DNA from 2 places in the Paenibacillus sp. ISL-20 genome. Region 2 is predicted to be linked to the other one. Evidence: riboswitches for the same ligand, from Rfam matches in the RefSeq annotation. Region 2 holds a riboswitch; the other holds the start of a gene.
What was found. A riboswitch is a leader RNA that binds a small molecule or an ion and turns the genes downstream of it on or off. The one in region 2 is predicted to bind cyclic di-GMP.
Positions count from the first base shown of each region.

Region 1: another riboswitch for cyclic di-GMP. It lies ahead of J7E85_RS17365 (transglutaminase-like domain-containing protein); the one in region 2 lies ahead of J7E85_RS08480 (S-layer homology domain-containing protein).

Region 1 is NZ_JAGGRD010000027.1:7,445-17,370, reverse strand. Features, by position in the region: gene J7E85_RS17370 (collagen binding domain-containing protein) at 1-2,403, opposite strand, end outside; gene J7E85_RS17365 (transglutaminase-like domain-containing protein) at 2,687-3,487, opposite strand; cyclic di-GMP riboswitch class I at 3,499-3,587, opposite strand; cyclic di-GMP riboswitch class I at 3,645-3,731, opposite strand; gene J7E85_RS17360 (ABC transporter permease) at 3,911-4,867, shown strand; gene J7E85_RS17355 (carbohydrate ABC transporter permease) at 4,880-5,809, shown strand; gene J7E85_RS17350 (ABC transporter substrate-binding protein) at 5,901-7,397, shown strand; gene J7E85_RS17345 (sensor histidine kinase) at 7,548-9,299, shown strand; gene J7E85_RS17340 (response regulator transcription factor) at 9,274-9,926, shown strand, end outside.
Region 2 is NZ_JAGGRD010000013.1:2,790-12,715, reverse strand. Features, by position in the region: gene J7E85_RS08480 (S-layer homology domain-containing protein) at 1-2,732, opposite strand, end outside; cyclic di-GMP riboswitch class I at 3,028-3,126, opposite strand; gene J7E85_RS08475 (hypothetical protein) at 3,865-4,014, opposite strand; gene J7E85_RS08470 (hypothetical protein) at 4,131-4,400, opposite strand; gene J7E85_RS08465 (RrF2 family transcriptional regulator) at 5,654-6,100, shown strand; gene J7E85_RS08460 (DoxX family protein) at 6,277-6,624, shown strand; gene J7E85_RS08455 (hypothetical protein) at 7,622-8,527, opposite strand; gene J7E85_RS08450 (NADP-dependent oxidoreductase) at 8,651-9,601, shown strand; gene J7E85_RS08445 (hypothetical protein) at 9,657-9,926, shown strand, end outside.

The DNA.
Region 1 (9,926 bases), on a different contig from region 2:
CATTCTGGCGTTGGAAATATGCGACTGACCTTCATTGATTCGAATCACCCAGTCGATTTTGTTTCCGTTTTGGGCGCCACTTTTCTTCACATATTCGCCGCCGTGAGGAATCGTTACGCTGGCGTTCCATGTTGCCTTTTTAGCGCTGCCATCCAGCAGTTCCGCGGTATTATCGATTTTATTGACAATCAATGTGCCTTCCAGCGATGTTTTGAATTCAATCCAGTATGCGGATGAGATCGGGCTGGTAAAACGAATGGACAGCTGGTTTCCGTTAGCTTCTGATGGTTCCGTCACTACATATTGTTCAGCTGGAACTAGCGAGCCCTTCTGAACGCCATTCCGTCCCCCGGTAAGCTTCATCTCGTATACCTTGACTGAATCCGGCACAAGCTTCTGCTCCTGCTTCAGAACATCGGTTACGATCGCTTCTTTAAGCGAATCGAGATTATAATTCATCTTGATGTTCCACGTAATTTCTTTGCTGACAGGATTATAGCTGCCGTCTTTGCCGCCGTTATTTTTCGTATAATCGTCAGCGGAGAAGCTCGCATCTCGCTCAATCGGTCCTTTGGTCTTGCCTTCCTCGATCCATGTCATCGAAGCTCTGTTCAAAAAGTCCCGTTTGCGATCCTTCAGCCAGCTGATGTTAAACTTCGTTTCATATTCAATCGTATAGGTGGTGTCAATCTTAGAGAATTCGATTACAAAGCCTTCGCGTACATTATCGTACTTCACCGTGTATTCGCTCTCTGGAACGACTTTCCCGTCCGCTTTTACGGTCACTGAATCCGGAACGAATTCGAGTCCGTCTTGCGGGAACGTATCCGTGATGACTACCTTCTCCATGCTGTATTTGGTGCCGTCCGGCTTTTTATCACCATTGACCGTGATCTTCCACTTTGCCTTTTTGTTGGCGAAATCGATGTTCGAGGTTCCTTTGACCAGAGCACGGCTTCCATAGCCCGGAGCAGTTACTTCCTTGGACGCTTCACCCGATACGACTTTGTTCTTGACCTCCTGCCCTTCGGAGCTCAAGCGATCGACCGGCATCGTCTGGTAAACGATCGTATAAGGCGAATCGATATCCTGCTTGAATTGAAGCTCGAATCCGTTCATACCTTTCGCTTCAGCTTTATATTCATCCTCTGAAACCAGGTCTTGGGCATTGGCCGAATTCCCGTTATACACCTTCAGCGAATCGGCTATCCAGGTATGATTCTCACTAAATTCATCCGTAATAATAGCTTGAGCACTCGGAATCTTCTTCTCGTTGAAATTGTATTTCACCGTCCAAGTGATGATTCCGGTATCCTTATCCTGGCGATACGATTTATTCAAGAATTGGCCGCGATCTACCGTTACGGTAGCCGTCGATTGGGCATTTTCCATCCCGTCGCCAGACAGGACAGCGGTGTTCTCAAACCGGGACTGTTGACCGATAAGCTTCGTCGAGAAACGAATTTCGTAGGCTTTGCTGATCGTCTCATCCTGGAATGCAAGCTCCAGTTTGCCGCCGCCCGTTTGGACGGTATACTTGCCAGCATCCAGCTGATCACCAAGAACTGCTGAGCCGTCACCGTTAACCTGCAGGTTGTGAACCTCTACGGAATCCGCGATGAGCTCCAAGCCTTCAGGCATTTCATCGGTGATGACCGCGTGCTTGATTTTGTCCAGAGATTTGTTGATCTGGACCGTCCAATCGATCCGGTCTTTGCCAATCGCTTTCCCTTGCTTCTCGATCAGCTTTCCGCCTTGCGGCTTTAGGTTCACGATGATGGTCTGAACCCCACCCTTTATCGGAATAGCAATAATGATTTCTGTGCTTCCTTTAAGGACTTCCTTCTTAAACTCTGTGCGAATTTCCAGCTTGCCGCTGATGTTGGAATGGTTCTCCACGTAATCGTTGAAGGTCATCACAACTTTCCCGTTCCGATCAACCGTAAATCGGCCAACTTCGCCTTGACCGGTAAGGAGTGGTGCATCAATATCCGTAAAAATCTCAAACTGCGTCGGCAGCTCGAATGTGTATGTATCCCCATTCTTGTAGCCGTGCCCGTTCGGAAGCTCCCATTCGTAGCTGAGATTAACGGCTGCGCCGATGTCCAGGCTGCTGTCCGGATTATATACCGCATCAACCACGGTACCGTTCATATCGGTTAATACGACTTTGGTTAGTATCCCCTCCATGTCGGCTACTGGTGCTGGCGTGTTATATACGTCATCCGTCACTGTTTTTTGTTCACTAACTTCTAATTCTTGCACGCCAGTCTCTAATTCCTGCATAGTAACTGCTGATTCCTGCTCGCTACCCGCCGCATTCGCTGTCAAAGCGAATGTGCCCAATAGTGTTTGAAACAGAAGCAGCAGCGCCACAACGATTCCACTTACTTTTTTCTTCATAATCTCTCCCTCAATCTCAGCATTACCCTCGTAATATTCGGTTCCGATCTTACTTTCCGTGCGTTAATTCGTCCCATGCTTCTATCAAAATGCATGCCGATAATGGACTTCCCGAGCCATCATCTCCAAGACCTGTTATGGGCGCACGATTCATTGGTGTCTGTATTTCCCTTCAGAACCCAGCGGGCTTCCTGCATTATATCGGCCAAAACTCTACATTTTCTATACAACCGAAATAAGCCTTGGACTTATTCGTCCAAAGCTTAGTTTTATTGCACATTTATTAGTAGTATTTGGATGCAGAATAGCTGGAAGCATCTTTAATCATTTTGTACTCGGTCCCTTTGCTTTTCCAGCTCGCATCGACGGTTGTGTCAATGGTTACCCACTGCCCATTCAAATATACTTCATTCCAGGCGTGGTACACATCGACGTATTCCGAGGTTCCCATGACAAGCTTTGCCGGAATATCGAGGCTTCGGAGCATGGAAGCGAACAGGGAGGCGTAATCATAACACATCCCTTTCTGTCCAGCGATCGTGCGGTTGATATCGGGAAGGTAATCCGTCAGCTTGCTGGATGCAAGAGCATTGTCGTACCGGACCGTCCCGACGATATATTCGTAGACAGCCTGTACTTTTTCCTTGTCGGAGTGAGCCGAACGGGTTAGCTTTTTCGCAAGCTGAGCAGCCTTGTCCTCTTCGCTCCAATCGATATTTTGTACAGAATTCAAAAACACTTTGCTGCCGTTTGTCAGTTGAAGCTTAACTGCCGCTTCCTGAACGATCTTGTATTTGCTGCCGCTAACTTGTTCCAGCACGGAAATCGTGTAATCTCCGTTGCCCATCTGCAGTGGAAAAACTTCCTGCTGCTTGGCTGGCGAAAGCCCATATGTATATTGGTCCTGACCTTTTCCGATCATGAGCTTTGTCTTGGTGCCTGCTTTCACGTCATATTGAATGACGATTGCCCCACGATCCAGTTCCTCCAAGCCCAGCCAATCTTCAGATGGTGCAGCTTGTACAACCGGAGCCCATATCAATAACGCAAAAAGTCCTACAATCGCGAACACTGCGTTGCGCATGCTAACTCCCCTTCGGTGGCCAGGCTGCCATTTGACATTTCGTCAAGAAGGCCCTGTAGCTTTGCGTCCTAGTCTTTCGACAAGTTTGCCATTATCGTATTAGAGTTCCACAGGATTCAATGGATGTTTGTCCAAAAAAACAAAAAAAGCGTTTTCATTCGGTAGCTGGCTGTCATTGACGTTTCGTCAAGAAGACCCTGTAGCTTTGCGTCCTTGCCTTTCGACAAGTTTGCCGTTATCGTGAGTAGCTTTTGTGAATACATCATATCAAATATCTCAATTTCCATCAATAAAAATCTTTCGAATCTAACGTTTGTTGACTATAGTATCAAGTTTGTTATCTGGAAGCGACGAATCTTCCTCTTATACAATGAAACTACCAGGTGCACGACAAGCGAGATAACACCGTAAGGAGTGACAGACATGAGCTCTACAGCCCAATCAAAAGTTAAACGAAAGCGCTTACGAATACGTTGGCACAAGCAGGATACGGAACTTACCCTCTTGGCGCTGCCGACCACGATTTGGTACCTCCTGTTTAGTTTCTTACCGATGTTTGGGATCATTATCGCCTTCAAAAATTTCAAGATAAGCGGCGGCTTTTTGAGCAATGTGTTTAACAGTCCATGGGTAGGCCTCAAAAACTTCGAATTCTTGTTCAAATCGAATGACGCTTGGATCATTATTCGCAACACCATTGGCTACAACATTGTGTTTATCGTGCTAGGAATCGTTCTGCCCGTGCTATTCGCGATTATGATCGGACTCCTCCACAGCCGCAAAGCGAGCAAGGTCTATCAGACGATGATGTTCCTCCCCTATTTCCTATCCTGGGTGGTCGTATCTGCGGTAGGCTGGGCATTCTTAAGTTTCGATAAAGGGATTGTCAATCAAATGCTCGTCAATATGGGCAGCGATCCTATTAACTGGTATATGGAGCCGAAATATTGGCCATTGTTCTTGATTCTCTTGAATGTCTGGAAGGGCCTGGGCTATGGTATGGTCATTTATTTGGCAACTATCACAAGCATTGACAGCACCTATTATGAAGCAGCTGTTATTGATGGCGCTTCGATTTGGCAGCAGACGAGATTTATTACACTGCCCATGCTCAAGCTGGTGATCGTCATGATGTTCATACTGGCCGTCGGGCGGATATTTTACACTGATTTCGGCTTGTTCTATCAGGTCACGCGAGATTCCAATTCGCTGTTCAACGTGGCAACCACCATCGATGTCATGGTGTATAAGCAACTGAAAACCGCCACCGTAGGGATGGCATCCGCAGCCGCATTCGTACAGTCTGTTCTGGGATGCGCAACGATTCTGATCGCTAACTGGATTGTTCGCAGAATCGATCCGGATAGCGCGATGATGTAAGGAGGCAAGACGATGACACCGAAAACCACTTACGAGACAGGCCTTGAGAAGTTTAACCGTACAAACAAAGCCGTCAACCTGTTCTTCAACCTGATATTTATCATCTTGGCTCTGCTCTGCGTCATACCTGTAGTTGTTGTTCTGTCCATTTCCTTCTCCAGTGAGGAGTCCATCCGTGAGACCGGATATCACCTACTTCCGGTTGCTTTATCGGCTGAGGCTTACGTCTATATCGTCAAGCAGGGAACGATGATTCTGCGATCGCTCGGCGTGTCCGCCCTCGTTACCGTGGTTGGTACCGTGCTCGGCGTATTGCTTACCGCCTCCATGGGTTATGTGCTCTCTCGCCCAAACTACAAGCTGAGGGGCTTTCTGACCTGGGTGGTATTCATCCCCATGGTATTCAATGGCGGCTTGGTGTCCAGCTACTTCATTAATACCAATTTATTAGGACTTAAGGATAGCATCTGGGCACTAATACTGCCGCTAGCCGTTTCATCGTTCAACGTAATTATATGTAAAACCTTCTTCAAGAGCACGATTCCCGATGGACTGATCGAATCTGCCGAAATCGATGGCGCGAGCCAGCTGCGAATCTTCTTCTCCATCATCCTGCCGATCTCGCTGCCGGTCATCGCAACCATTGGACTGTTTCTCTGCTTTGCTTACTGGAATGACTGGTTCCAATCGATGCTCTATATCGACAACCAGAATCTGTATTCCCTGCAAGCACTGCTCAACAGCTTAATGAGTAATGTAGACGCACTCGCGAAGAATGCAGCAAGTATGGGCGTGAGTTACGCCATGCTCGTTGCAACGATGCCGAAGGAATCAGCCCGTATGGCTGTCGCCATTCTCATCGTGCTGCCGGTAGCATTCGCCTACCCTTTCTTCCAGAAGTATTTTATTTCCGGATTGACGGTCGGCGCCGTGAAAGGCTAAAGACGAAATAAGCCAAGAAAAAACCTTGGTTTATGATAGATCACACTGTACAACTCTTAAGCGATTTAACTTCAATAAGGGGGAATTTGGAATGAAGAGAGCTTTTAAGTTCATCTCTACACTGTGCGTACTGGCACTCATGTTGACCGTTTTAGCAGCCTGCGGCGGCTCGAAGTCTCCAGCTGCGACGGATGGATCTAAAGCGACAACAGACACACCGAAGGACAACACCGAAACAAGTAAGGATATTCCGACATTGACCTGGTGGACCATCGGGGGCCAAGTGCCGAACAATTTCAGCAAAGCGGTTGATGCCATGAATGCCTATACGGCCGAGAAGATTGGCGTGAAGGTTGACATCAAGGTAGCCAGCTGGGGCGAATGGGATACCAAAATGAACACCATCGTGAATACCGGCGAACCCTTTGACATCATGTTCACGAACAGCGGTAAATACAGCAAGCAAGTAGCTATGGGCGCATTTGCCGATATTACGGATCTGGTTCAGAGCGAAACGCCCGACTTGTACAAACTGATTCCCGAAAAAGTATGGGAAGGCACAAAAATCGGCGGCAAATATTATTCCGTTCCGACGTACAAAGATTCAGCGCTAACGCAGTACTGGGTATTCGATGATAAGTATGTGCAAAAGTACGGCATTGACATGAATAATATCAAAACGCTGCAGGATCTGGATAAACCTCTCCATGAAATGAAGGCTGGCGAAGGCAAAAGCTTCTATCCGCTGCCAATGACGCAAGGCGAAGGCTTGAACGGTTTCTTTAACGAATATGACGATTTAACGCTAGGCTTCCCTCCTATCGGCGTGAAAGCGGACGATGCAGCACGCACGGTGGTCTCTGTTCTCGAGCAGCCGGATGTCATGGCTAATCTGAAGCTCCTGCACCAGTGGTATCAGGATGGTATCATCAACCCGGATGCTCCGACGAAAACGGAGAACGACAAAGGCAGACCGTTCTTTGCAGCCCAGGCATTCCCGGGAGCCGAGGTCAGCTGGCAAATCAATGACGCCGTTGAAAAGTATAATATGGTTCAGCATTATGGTCCTATCTATACTACCAGTACAATCCAAGGCTCGCTCAATGCGATTTCGGCAAATTCGAAATATCAGAAGGAAGCTTTGAAATATCTTGAATTAGTGAACACGGATCCCAAACTTCGCAATATGCTGGCATTCGGCGAGATAGGCGTAGACTACAACAATGTCGATGGCGAAAAGGTGATTGAGCGTACATCCGATACTTGGCCGCTGGCTGCCTACACACAAGGCACATTCTTTAATTTAGCAGTGACCAAAGGCGCTCCCGAAGATCAATGGGAACAGGTTAAAAAGCTGAACGATGCAGCGACCTCCTCTACGATCCTAGGCTTTGCGCTGGACATCACCGATCTTCAGACCGAAGTGGCAAATTGCCAAGCGGTATGGGATAAATACAAATATGAGCTGATCACGGGCGCATCCGATCCGGAGAAAATGGTGCCGAAGATTACGGCTGAATTAAAATCAGCCGGCATGGACACGATTATGCAAGCTGCCCAAGAGCAAATCAACAATTACTTCAAGTAAGATTACATTCAAGCGCATCCCTTAATGAGGCTCTCTTAAGGGGTGCTTTTTCCTTACGATCTATGAAGCTAGGCGTTAATCGTGTTAAATTGAGATATAGCAACTTGTTTCAACGACCTGCTGCAATCGAGGTGTCATATGGGCTCTTTTTTGCAAATCAAAATTTATCGTCACAAGTTTATTGCCTATGTCATCTTCGTCGTCGCCATCGGAATCACGCTTGGTACGCTGACCTGTGCCATGCTGCTGAATCAATGGGTTGGCAACTCCCGGATCGAGGCGGCTAATGCCTTCTCGCGTGTAGAGAATGAGCTGCAGTATGATGCTGACCGCATTGAGGCTTACATGCAGCGTATTTACTCCAATACAGGTCTGATGGATGATGCTCGCAGCTTTTTAAGCAGCAGTGCTGAGGGATACTTAACCAGCAGGCTGCAGAACAGCCAATTCTCACAGCCGCTGGTTTCTTTTCCGGAGGATGTTAAGACCTATCTGTACAGCTGGGCGCAAGGTGAAATCACGCAGATAAGCACGCATACCGACAAGTATGGCAATGTCGTCCGTTTTAATGATAACGGAATTGCAAGCTTTACCTTCGGGCTTCCGAATACGGATGAAGCTTTTCGCGACACCCTGATGAAGGGATTCGTATATCGCAAGAAACTGTCGGATCCCACGTCAGGTCCCCAGGAATTCGGTGAGCTGCGCTTCTTGGTCAGCAGTGAGCAAATCTTTAAATCCGTTCAAAGCTTCCGATTGGGTAATGCGGCTGCAGTCAGCCCTTCCGGTGAAATATATCTGATCGGTAGCGGACAGGACCGGGACCTAGAAGAACTATCCCGACTAGCAGCGGCGAATGGACGCAGTCACGGTATTATTTCTAGGGGTGTTTTGAAACATATCTTTTTTGTCTCCTTTCCATCCACCAAGTTTAATTTCAAATTCGTGAGCATCATCGATTTATCCATGCTCATCCGTCAGCATGCTGGGATGCTGATCACCATCTTTCTGATCGTATTGACGGCCATGATTAGTGTGCTTCTACTCATTGCATACAATATGCGGGATGATGCCCTTTTCCTGCGCCGCATCATTCAATCGATTGGACGTGTGAAAATGGCCAATTTCACGCCTAACCGCCCTGCCCGTTACCGTCGGAATGAATACGGCATGATCGCCCGGGAATTGGACGATATGATTCAGCAACTGGATAAGCATATCCGGAATGAATATCTGTTAAAGATCAAACAGCAGGAAACTGAAATGAAAGCGCTTCAACACCAAATCAACCCTCATTTTTTATACAACACGTTAGAGGTTATCCGCTCCACTGCTCTTGTCAATCAGGACAGGGACACCGCTGACGCCATTGCAACGCTGGGGACGCTCTATCGCGAAATCGTCAAAAAGGAAAATATCATTTCGATTGCAAGCGAGCTGGAATTGCTGCAGAAGTACTTGGAGATTATGGAGTTTAAGTATCCCGAGCGCTTTTATTATCAAGTCAATGTAGAGCCGGCACTGCTCCTCATCCCTACCGTGAAATTTTGGATGCAGCCTTTGGCTGAGAACTTTTTCATCCATGGCTTTAACGCGAATCATGAGTTTAATTTGTATGTCGTTAATGGCTTTGAAGCCGAAGACTGTTATGTACTGGAATTCGTGGACAACGGACGCGGTATTTCTCCGGAGCGTTTACATACCGTTCGAAGCACAATGTCTAATCATGATGAACCATCTTCCAATAGTATCGGGCTGCGCAACGTATATACGCGCCTTCACTTTTTCTACGGGGACGGCTTTTCGATCGAGATTGCGAATAATGAGGAATCTGGAGTCAACATTTCCGTGCGGATTTCAAAAGAGGTGATTGAACATGTACAAACTGATGATTGTGGATGACGAACCTCAGATTTTGGAGGGAATGAAGCGAATCCTGGATTGGAAACAATACGGTTTTGGTCGGATCGAAACCTGCGAATCCACGGAGGAGGCCATGTCCAAAGTAGTGGACCTGCTTCCGGATGTCGCCATATTCGATGTTTGCATTGGCAAGGAACTTGGATATGAAGCGATCCGCAGGCTGAACGAATTTCAAATTCCTACGAAATATATCATTATGAGCGGTTATAGTGAATTTACATATGCCCAGGAAGCCATTCGCTGTGGCGTCAAAGACTATCTGCTCAAGCCTATAGAACGCACCAAGCTGCAGCAAGTGATTGAGAAGATCATCGTTGAGGATCTGGGCGGTTCGATAGGTAACAGGAATGGCGAAAGCCTGAACACGGACCCGGTATTAGGTGTAAGCTATGACAGCTTATCCAAGTTGGTCAACCGTATTCTGCTGATGATCAGGACAGAGTATGCTCAGAATATAACCTTGAAGTCCGTAGCGGAGCGTTTTCAGATGAACAGCACCTACCTTGGACAATTGTTTCTTAAAGAAACCGCGATGAAGTTTTCCGAATATCTCATGGCTTACCGAATGCTTCTTGCACAAGAACGAATTCAATCGACAGATGAGAA
Region 2 (9,926 bases):
ACCGAATAGGTGCCGCTACTGCGTAGATCATTGATAAGTGCAAAGTACCGATTATCGATCTTCGTTACGACCGTCGGAACATGGAATACGCTGCCGTCCGGATTGACGATTACACCTGTCGTGATGCGGTTCGGATCAATGCCTTCCGGAAGCGCGATGTATTTCGGCGCATATCCGTTCAACTCCCCGGAACGCACCGTTTTGTCGCCATGCGTGAAGGTCAGGTCGAGGTCCACTGGAGTAACCAGCAGTTCGTAACCTTCGGCTGCCGCCTTCTTGCGGGCGCCGTCCGTCAAATCTTGAGGGGAGCGTTTGATGTTGATTCTTACTGCAATATCTTCAAGTTTTGCATTGTTCGACTGCTTTGCGATCGCGTCCAGATCCAACTGCTTGCCGGGAACTGGGTAGATTGCCAGCAAATCTTCGATTTCCAGCGTCGAGCCGGTATCAGCCAGCTTCTTAATATCAGCTGCCGTCAAGCCCTGTACCTTGGTGTCTCCACCGACAGGAACGCGAATGGCAAGTTTTTGTCCATCACCCTGAGCCAGAATATTGGACAGCTTGCCCGAATCGACTTGTACCGTCGTATGGTTTCCTTCTCCGTCCGTTTTGGTGGTGCTGGTCGCGAATGAAGAATCTTTACCGTTTACCGTAGTGGTAACGCCGGAGGAATTCGTGTTTGGAGTCGAAACCGTTCCAGAGTTAGTCCCTGAACCGGTACCCGGTGACGTTGTTTCTCCGCCGCCATTGTTTCCAGGAGCCTCCGCTGGGACCAGTCCTTCCTGGGCTTTCTCTAATGCTTCAAGGGCTTTATTCACTTCTTCTTGGGTTGCTTTCGGATCATTCAGTACGTTGTTAGCTTCTTTCAGAGCCTCCTGAAGCTTGTCCCAGCTCTCTTGAGTATAGTCGGTCGAATTTAGTGTTCCGATCTTGTCTACTTTCGATTGAAGTGCCGTTTTATCGGTTTTTACAATCTCAACGGTATAGATATTCGTTCTGTTTCCGATCGTCACTTCCACTTGAATGACATTAAGGCCTGCATGAAGTTGCAGGTCATTCCAATCGGAAGGATCGGGAACTTCGCTGCCATTAAAGCTCAATTTGGCCGTGCTTCCGGAATTCAGCAGTTCAAGGGCAACAGCAACGCTGTAAACATCATCCGTTACGGAAGCCTTGTAATTTAGATACTTATTACCGTTAAATGGCGGAGATAGCTCAATCTCCTCGTGATTAGTCGAATTGGCAACTCGGAGGTCAAGCTTGTCCAGAATAGCGTCAATGGTTACGAGATTTTCGTAGGCATTCTTCAAGTTCTCATTCGCCTGGTCGATCTCTATCTGCGTGGCATTCGGATCTTGCAGAATGCGATCAGCCTCTGTCAATGCATCCTGCAGTGCCTGCCAACTTAACGGAGTATAGTCCGCTGGCTGCAAGTTCTCACCTGTTATCTTATCGACCGTAGCTTGCAGTTGCGTTTTATCGATATCCGTAACCACCGCCTTGCTCGTCACGCTGCCTGACGCATGTATGCCATCGGCGGTGATCCTTACGGTAATGGCCGCCCCAACATCGTCAGCCGTTAGCGTATAACTTAAGCCGGTTGCATTCGGTATAGCAACGCCATTACGGTACCACTGGAAGGTCGGCACATTGTCTGTCGTATTCGGGGTATATGTGATTCCCGTTACGTTCGCGGTCAACGTCTCGCCCACCTTGGCTGTACCGTCGATCGTTACACTGCCGCCCATCACTGGGAGTTGGATATCTTGTGTAGTAGTGATGATGTTACTAATGACACCGGGATTATATTCGACAATAACTCCCGGATCCTTAAAATTGCTGGTACCACCGTGTGTATTGTCTACGGCTAAGTAACCTACTTTGTTATTCGTGGTGTCTAGTAATAGCGTAAGATGAATTAGATTTCCATTTGCAACATATTCCTTTGTGTTCTCCAGATTTGTAGGCTGACCGTTTGATACATACTTTGTCCAGTTAGAATTGAAAGGAATAGTGCTCCAATTAGTTCGTTCTGTAGATTTAGTAGCCCCTATAAAACTTAAAAGGTTCCAGCTATCTCGAAAAGGGCTCTTAAATTCCTTAAACATATTGGCAATCGCAAACATTTCTTCAGGATTACCTTCAGTCGGCTCTACAAGATGTCCACTATTATTCGTTGCAGTCGTCACAGCATCTTTGAATTGCATAGTGCTCTGTCTGGCCACATATACAAAATAGCGTCCATCGTAGATACGTACCGAGGTTTTTCCATCGGTCAACGGCGCTCCTGGCGTTACATTTACGGTAACACTCTGCGTTTTCCCAGGATCTTGTGTAAACTTCATATTTCGAATAACAGCTTGAATGTCTTCGTACGTCGTATTACTTGAAAAATTGAACACTCTATTGGTAGGTGTAGACTGGTCAGTAACAATACCACTAATTTTGATACCATCAGTCAACTCGGTAATTCCGCTTGCAACAGTCCCAACGGCAATGGAGCCGCTATTTACAGTCACAGTAAAGTATCCGCCCGCACCATTTATGACGCCTGTGCTTTCAAATGCGGCATTGGGCAGTTGATAAGTTGCTTCGGTTACACTAACAGGATTACCAAGATTAAGTGTTGGTGTGGTTGCTGCTCTTGCTTCTAACGGATAAAAAGGTAACATCGTCAATACCACAACGATTGTCATTAGAAGAGATAACCTTCTTTGATTTTTTAATTTCATCTTTTGTTCTTTCCTCCTGACGAAAGGCAAATTCTTTCTGTTGAGCTACATCGAAGCAAAATGATCTGCGGTTCTGCGGTTCTGCGGTTCTGCCATTCCACCATGTCCAAATACAGGGCATCTTGGCATTGTAATCGCCGATAACTATCAAATCCAATTTGTTATGCGGACGTCTCGCCATTCAAAACAGACGGACACCCTCACGGTAAAAAACAGCCCTCCTCTTTTTAAGATCACAAAAAAACCTCCATCCAAAAGCGGGCATACGCTAATAGACGGAGGCTCTTCCGTCGTATTCGGCAGCTGGCTGGCAATAGCATTTGCATGTTCAGCAAATCCGTTAGCCCCTTTAGCTTTGCGTCCCCATTTTTCAATAGGTTTGCCTTGTCGTACGAGCTTGTATCCATTTGAAGAATTTAAATATTAAACTAAAAGTATATTATAAAAGGTTTATAAGTTAGGCTCTACAGACTCATCTTTGTAGTATTTTGTATCTATTTGTCGAATCGGGATATTTATGACTAAAATCAGCAGCACCCATATAAATACTACTGGAGGCATCGAAGTAATAACCCTTCAAATCCCTGGGGAACACAATGGATACGGCCCAACTTAACGGATCTATTCAAACTCATCGATTAGGTCTTAATGCCTATACGATTATTGATTGAATACTTCTATCTCTCGGTAGATCAATCCGCGCAAGAATTCCCATCCATCTCTAGTCCTATTGATTAATACGCACGCATGCCTGCAATCTAACTGCTAGAAGTCATATCTCTATAATTCATTTTTGTTACAAAAGGCATCTTCAATATTTCATGCAAATAAAAAATCACCAACCCTTAATGGAGCTGGTGAATGCTGTTACCTAAATTATTGATGTTTTCGCCGTCACTTATGGTACGGTACAGGTATTTATGGAGGCCTGTTTTAGGCCAAAATCAAGCCCCTTCTGCTATGTACAGAAGGGGCTTGATAGCTCTATTGATTAATAATGGCCCTCTGTTGACTGGACTTATATCGACTATATAAATGGTATACAAGTTCATTTAATTCCTCGATAATATTGATACGATCCGGCTTGTCATCAGCTTCAGTAAGCTTGTTCAACCTTGATGTTATCATTCTTTTAACTCCGACCGAACTCCGTTCTCCTGCCGTAGACTTCAAAATAAATGTCCCAATAATCATATACCGGGAAATCCTCAGCCCAAATTTTTGAGATATGTTTCCCTTTCTTTGCAAGCCTGACCATAATTTCCGAGTCCTTTTTATCCATGTAGTCCCTCCGTTCTGTATTAAGCCAACCTTGAACAAACATTAACTACAAGAAAGTAAATTCAAAGCTGAGGCAACACAATCGTTTAAAGACCTTTTAAGGTAAAGGAATAAATTTTATTTAGGCGGTGATTTATGATTATCAATGAATTTCCAATCCATTTTAAATACGGAATCATCCTCTAGCAATTCCAGTACATTGTCAAGTTGCTTATCAGCTTCCGAATCCCCTTTAATTTGATAATCCCGCATATCTAAAACTTCAGTAAATGACTTTCGTGAACTGTCTTTGAAAATGAATGTCGTTATATGACTTCCGTCAGTCGAATTCAGTTCCAATCTAATCCAGTTTTCTTTCTGTTTTGCCCCTACAACCTTATAATCCATTTCACGTCTTACTCCTGGCTCAATCACCCAGTCGCGATGCGATACCCTCTAATAAAGAAGATACTTTTGATTCCAGTTCAATTGTCATAACAAGTTCATCCTTCTTTCAATATTTTTGAAAATAAGAAGGATATCCGTCGCGAATGACGTATACATATAAGTATAGGTTCCTCAGTTATACATATGTAGTGTGTAGCTCGCACTACACCGATACCTTCTTTTTAGGTGAGAATGCTACTTCTCACCATTGGATTGCCGAAAACAAGCGGAGTGTGCCACCACTTACGCTTGTTTTTTTATTTACCGCATCTAATGCAATCTCCCCCTGTCTAACGGTTGTTTGTCACCGCCAACTGTCAATTTATTTACGGAGATCATACTGTGCATTTCTTAAAACAAAAACCACTAACCTCATATAGTTAGCGGCTCCTATAAGAGGACATACATGATGTCTCATGTCCACTCCATTCATAGGGAATGATCGTATCTTGTTTAAGAAATCGTAAGCTTCGCCAATTAGTTCTTACCCTTTTTGGACTGTGACAGGACAGATGCAGCTAAGGACTTAGTGGTATTACTGTACTTAGGGCTTTGCAGTACTTTAGAGGCAAGACTAGACATCTTGTCACCAGATACTTTGTTTTGACCTTTGGCTGCCATGAGTTGATCACCTCATTTCGAATTAGACATCATTTCCAAATTCATAATAAATCAATATATTGTGCTTGTCGAGTTAATGTTCGCCTTTGTTCGCCACTATATATTGATTTAAATAAACAATTAATAAGAGGTGATTAGCCCGACTTACGATCATTGAATATTCAAGTTTGAGTGAGCTATGACCTCAACTTACGCTCGTTGGTGTATTAAAACTTAGGAAACACTCCTTGACTCCCCTTCCAACCTAGAGTAGGGCACCCACATGTCCAGTCTTCGATGTGATAAGTCTGTTAGACCACTTTTGCATCAATAAATCTTATTATCAATCAATACAGCTCTCAAACAACAGGGTGAATGTATGACAAACCAATTTTTCGCCGTCACTTATGATACGGGTCTCCGTGCTGTAACGGCAAGTTTTTTCTCCTCGTGCATGGAGTTTCAATGCGTGCCCCCTACGCTTTCGCTGTCGCGCGGACTGAACCCTTGTCCTCCTTCGGCCAGAGGTTTTCCTTGAGTCGCCCTAAATAGCGAGATCGGACATCTTGTAAACTGTGTAAACATTGCACATAATAGATTTGAGGTGAATTGCCATGCATCTGAACAAAAAAAACCACACGGTCACTCCGTCGGCATTCGGTTTGGCCATACAAGGACTTGTCTTACTTTCGATGTCAGATAACGTGCGTTCAAGTAAAGAAATTGCGAATATGATGAAGTCTGGAACGACGTTTATGCGCCGGGTGATAGGTCAACTGGTTCGTGCAAATCTTGTCGAGGCTAGGGAAGGCAGAGATGGCGGCTACTTGCTGGCCAAACCTGCAAGCTCGATTACAGTGGCAGACGTTTACCGGGCTTTGCAAATGCACAATCCTTTGGGAAGTGGGATGGTCGATTCCACGCTCGACTGCGAACGCGGGGCGTCAGTAAGAAGCCTTTTTCAGGAATTGTCTTCTCAAGTGGAAGAGAGTACGCTTCACGTTTTCAAGCAGTATACGATTGAGCGCATTGCGGCAGAAGTTTTTAAAAACGAAGTATAAACTGTGCTTAACATGAGCATAGTTTTATGATATACTGTGCCTAACATGAGCATAGTTTGTGATATACTGTGCTCATACAGGGTTCAGTATCAACAGAGTTTAACGACGACTCGCATCAGAATCCCTAGTATGAGGTTAACTGTGCTTAAATCAAGTTCAGTAAGGAGGTGAAACAGTTGCACATCGTATCGATTATACTTGAGATTATTTTGGGCATTGGCTATGTGATCGTCGGATTTATGAAGTTTGGGGCCAAAGAGCCGGTCGAATCATTCAAACAATACGGCTATTCGGATGGATTTCGCATTCTAGTCGGTATTGCGGAAATTCTCGGCGGGATCGGGATGCTGATTGGCATTTGGTCGCAAATGGCGGGCACGCTGGCTGGTTTGTGGATAGCGGTCATCATGCTGGGTGCTCTTGTTACCCAAATTCGTGCGAAAAGCCATGCCAATGAAGTGATGCTGCCCGTATATTTTCTGGTCTTGGCCTTGGTGATACCTGTACTCAATTGGATTGTTTAATCACACATCGGCATTTAAGGTGTTTAAGCCGCAAGCGTTACATCTATCTAAGTTGTGCCTAACATACGCATAGTTCCGCGATATACTGCGCTCGTACAGAGTTCAGTATCACCAGAGCCTACCGACTCGCATCAGAATCCCGGTATGCGGTTAACTGTGCTTAAATCAGGTTCAGTATGGGGGATGTCGAACAGGGCGAGTAACGCTGTAAAGGAATCAACCCTAACCCTATCATAGCGGATGGCGAGCATGAACCGATCATTTCGCTGGAGACGTTAGGATTAGCCCCTTCCACCCCAGCGGTGGCAAGGGGTTTTTGCCGTTTCTCGGCAAAAGCTTGCCAAGGTCTATACCATCACGATATGAGCCGTTCCAATAACTGAAAATTGCCCTTTATCATCTATTTCAACCATGTTTCTACCCCCTGCGTCCACAGCTAATTTTACGAATGAACGACTTAGGGCCCTTGAAGCATTCTACTTAGAATTTTCAAAGAGTCCAACTAAAACCAGTGCACTTAGAGAGTCAAAATTCACATAACTTTCAACACCGCTCAGACATTTCCCCAAGAAAATTTTTCGCCGTTACTTGTGGTAAGGTTCAGCTTAACGGGCCTATCGGCGAAAAATACGAAAGGAGCTGCCGCGGCGCATGATTTCCAACCTCTTACCCGATCCAACGGCTATGATTCAAACTTACATAAAATGCATATACTCGGCGGCTTGGAAGTAGGTAAGTTAACTATCACTCCCCTCCGGTGATTTCATGCGATCGGCAGGTGTCCAAAGGGGAATATGGGATCTAGGGATAACGCGAGGTTGTGAAGACCTTAATCATTAATGAATCCAGAAAAACCAGAACTGCCAACAACCAGAGAAGGTGTTGGTGGTTCTGGCTTATCGACATTTCGCTTGTCCGCTGTTTAACCCTACAATGAGAAAAAGTGTTTTCTAATTTCGGAATAAATATAACCTAAATCCCATTGCTCATAATTGAATCAAACTATACCTCTTACAATACTGCCGTAGTCAACAGTACTTCCAAACGAGGCAAATACGCTTCGTGCCGCCTCATCCACCGGCAAAAACACGCCGATTCCCGGAAACATGCCTCTCCCGACCGAAAGATAAACTTGGCTGTAACGAATAGGCACAAAATCGCTTGAATCCTTCTTTCTGACAAGTAGGCTTCTGTATGAAGGTTCATTGGGCTTCGTATCCTCATTGCTCATGTTCCAGTACTTGTTTCCGCCATGTTGCTCTAATCTCTTTTCCAGATTCCGATACCATTCATCGTGACGGGAAAGCAAATGGTTCCGCTTAAATGCACGTATTCCGTTGATAGCATGTGATTCCCATTGCTCGAATGATGCTTCATTAAAAGTGGAACGGGATCGAACAGGCAACTCAGAACTAAAATGAAAATCAAAAAGATTCACATTGTTCTCGGCGATAATATCACGGGGTAAATCAAATAAATGAGTAAACAACTCATTAGACCCTTTAATTCCCAGAGTTGGTGTTACAATCATAGCGGGTAGCGTCAACGTGCCAAGCAATTGTTGGGCCTTCCTAAGTTCATGTTCCAGCAAGTTCCCTTGCAAATCGGATTGCAATGGAAGGTAGCCAGCAACTGCAAGCAGTTCATTTCTCTCATCAAAGGTACATTCAAGATATTCCGCTATGCGAAGCATGGTTTCGCGATCCGGCAATCTCTGTGAACGGCCGACTAACAGATTTTTGTACGTTAGACAAGCTTCATCGTTTAATTCCTGCTGGGAGAATCTTTTTAAGGATGGATGAGGTCGATGGGTATATTCACGCTGGCGCTTTATGCGAAGCGATTCGATTTCTCCCAATGCAGCTTGCAGTAACTTCTTTTGCACACCTTGGTCTGCACTCATAAGGGTTCCTCCATTTATGTGATATTACAAGTGTAGTTCTGCACTTGGGCGGATATTTGTCAGCTATTATTATATTTCTTGTTAAACAAAATTTAAAATCATTCAAGTACAAGGAGGAACTATATGAAAGCTATAGTCATGTCAGATTACGGAAATGCTAATGTTCTGCAGGAAAGGGAAGTCACCCGGCCGACCCCGCAAGATCACCAAGCTATTGTTGAACTCCAGGTAACCACAGTCAATTCTGGAGATCAGCTTATTCGTTCTGGAGCATTTCAAGAATTCCTCCCGCTGCGTTTCCCCCATATTCTTGGCGTGGAGATCGGCGGTGTGGTCAAAAAAATCGGAAAAAGTGTAACCAAGGTTAAACCAGGCGACCGCGTTATTGGACTTACTTTATCTGGAGGAGGTTATGCTGACTATGCTGCGGTAGATGAGAATTTGCTGGCTGTTATTCCTGAGACGCTCTCTTTGGAAGAAACCGTCGCATTGTCGGGCGTGGGCTTGACGGCATGGCAGGCGTTATTCCGGTATGGTCAATTGCAGGTTGGACAACGAATTCTTATTCATGCCGGTGCCGGAGCGGTAGGGCATCTCGCCGTGCAATTAGCCAAACAACATGGAGCCTACATTATAGCTACAGCTCGCACCGAAAATCTTGAATTCGTACGTCAACTAGGGGCCGACGAAGTAGTCGACTATGGAACAACTGATTTCTCGGAGGTCATCCAACCCGTCGATCTTGTTCTTGATATGGTGAGGGACGGAGGGATTACGGATGAGAAAAGTTACTCTGTTTTGAAGAACGGTGGGAAATACCTGTCCCTCGTATCTCCAGCTGTCCTTCAGAATCCGATTGTTCGTGGCATCGAGAATCTCTTTGTTCAAGTCGATCCCCATCCCAGCGATTGGTTATCCCTTATACGTTATGTGCAGGAACACAAACTTAAGATTTATGTAGAGCGAGTCTTTCCATTCAGTTACGAAGGTGTTGTAGAAGCCCATCAAATAAATGAAATTGGAGGAAAAAAGGGGCAGCTTCTGATTTCCTGGAATCGAAAAAACCCAATCTAAAATTCGATTGGGAAGACCCGCTAAATTCAATACCAAATTTCCTACCCGCGAGGACTTGCAGAGCACAGTTCGGGCTGAACTGGACGAGGAAGAAAAGATAGATTTTCGACTAGGAAGGAGCGGCTACATCGTTGTTCTCGAAGCGGGAGACAATCTCCGCGACCTCAGCAACGTTGGTTTGGAACACGAGAGTGGTGGACTGCTGGGAAGTTACCCTGAGTATGTCGAAACGCTGGACTTGGGCGACTGCCAAAAGGCGTACAAAGTCGTGTTGCTGTACGACAACGACTACCTTATGACGTTTTTCACTCAGGCCGGAGCGCAT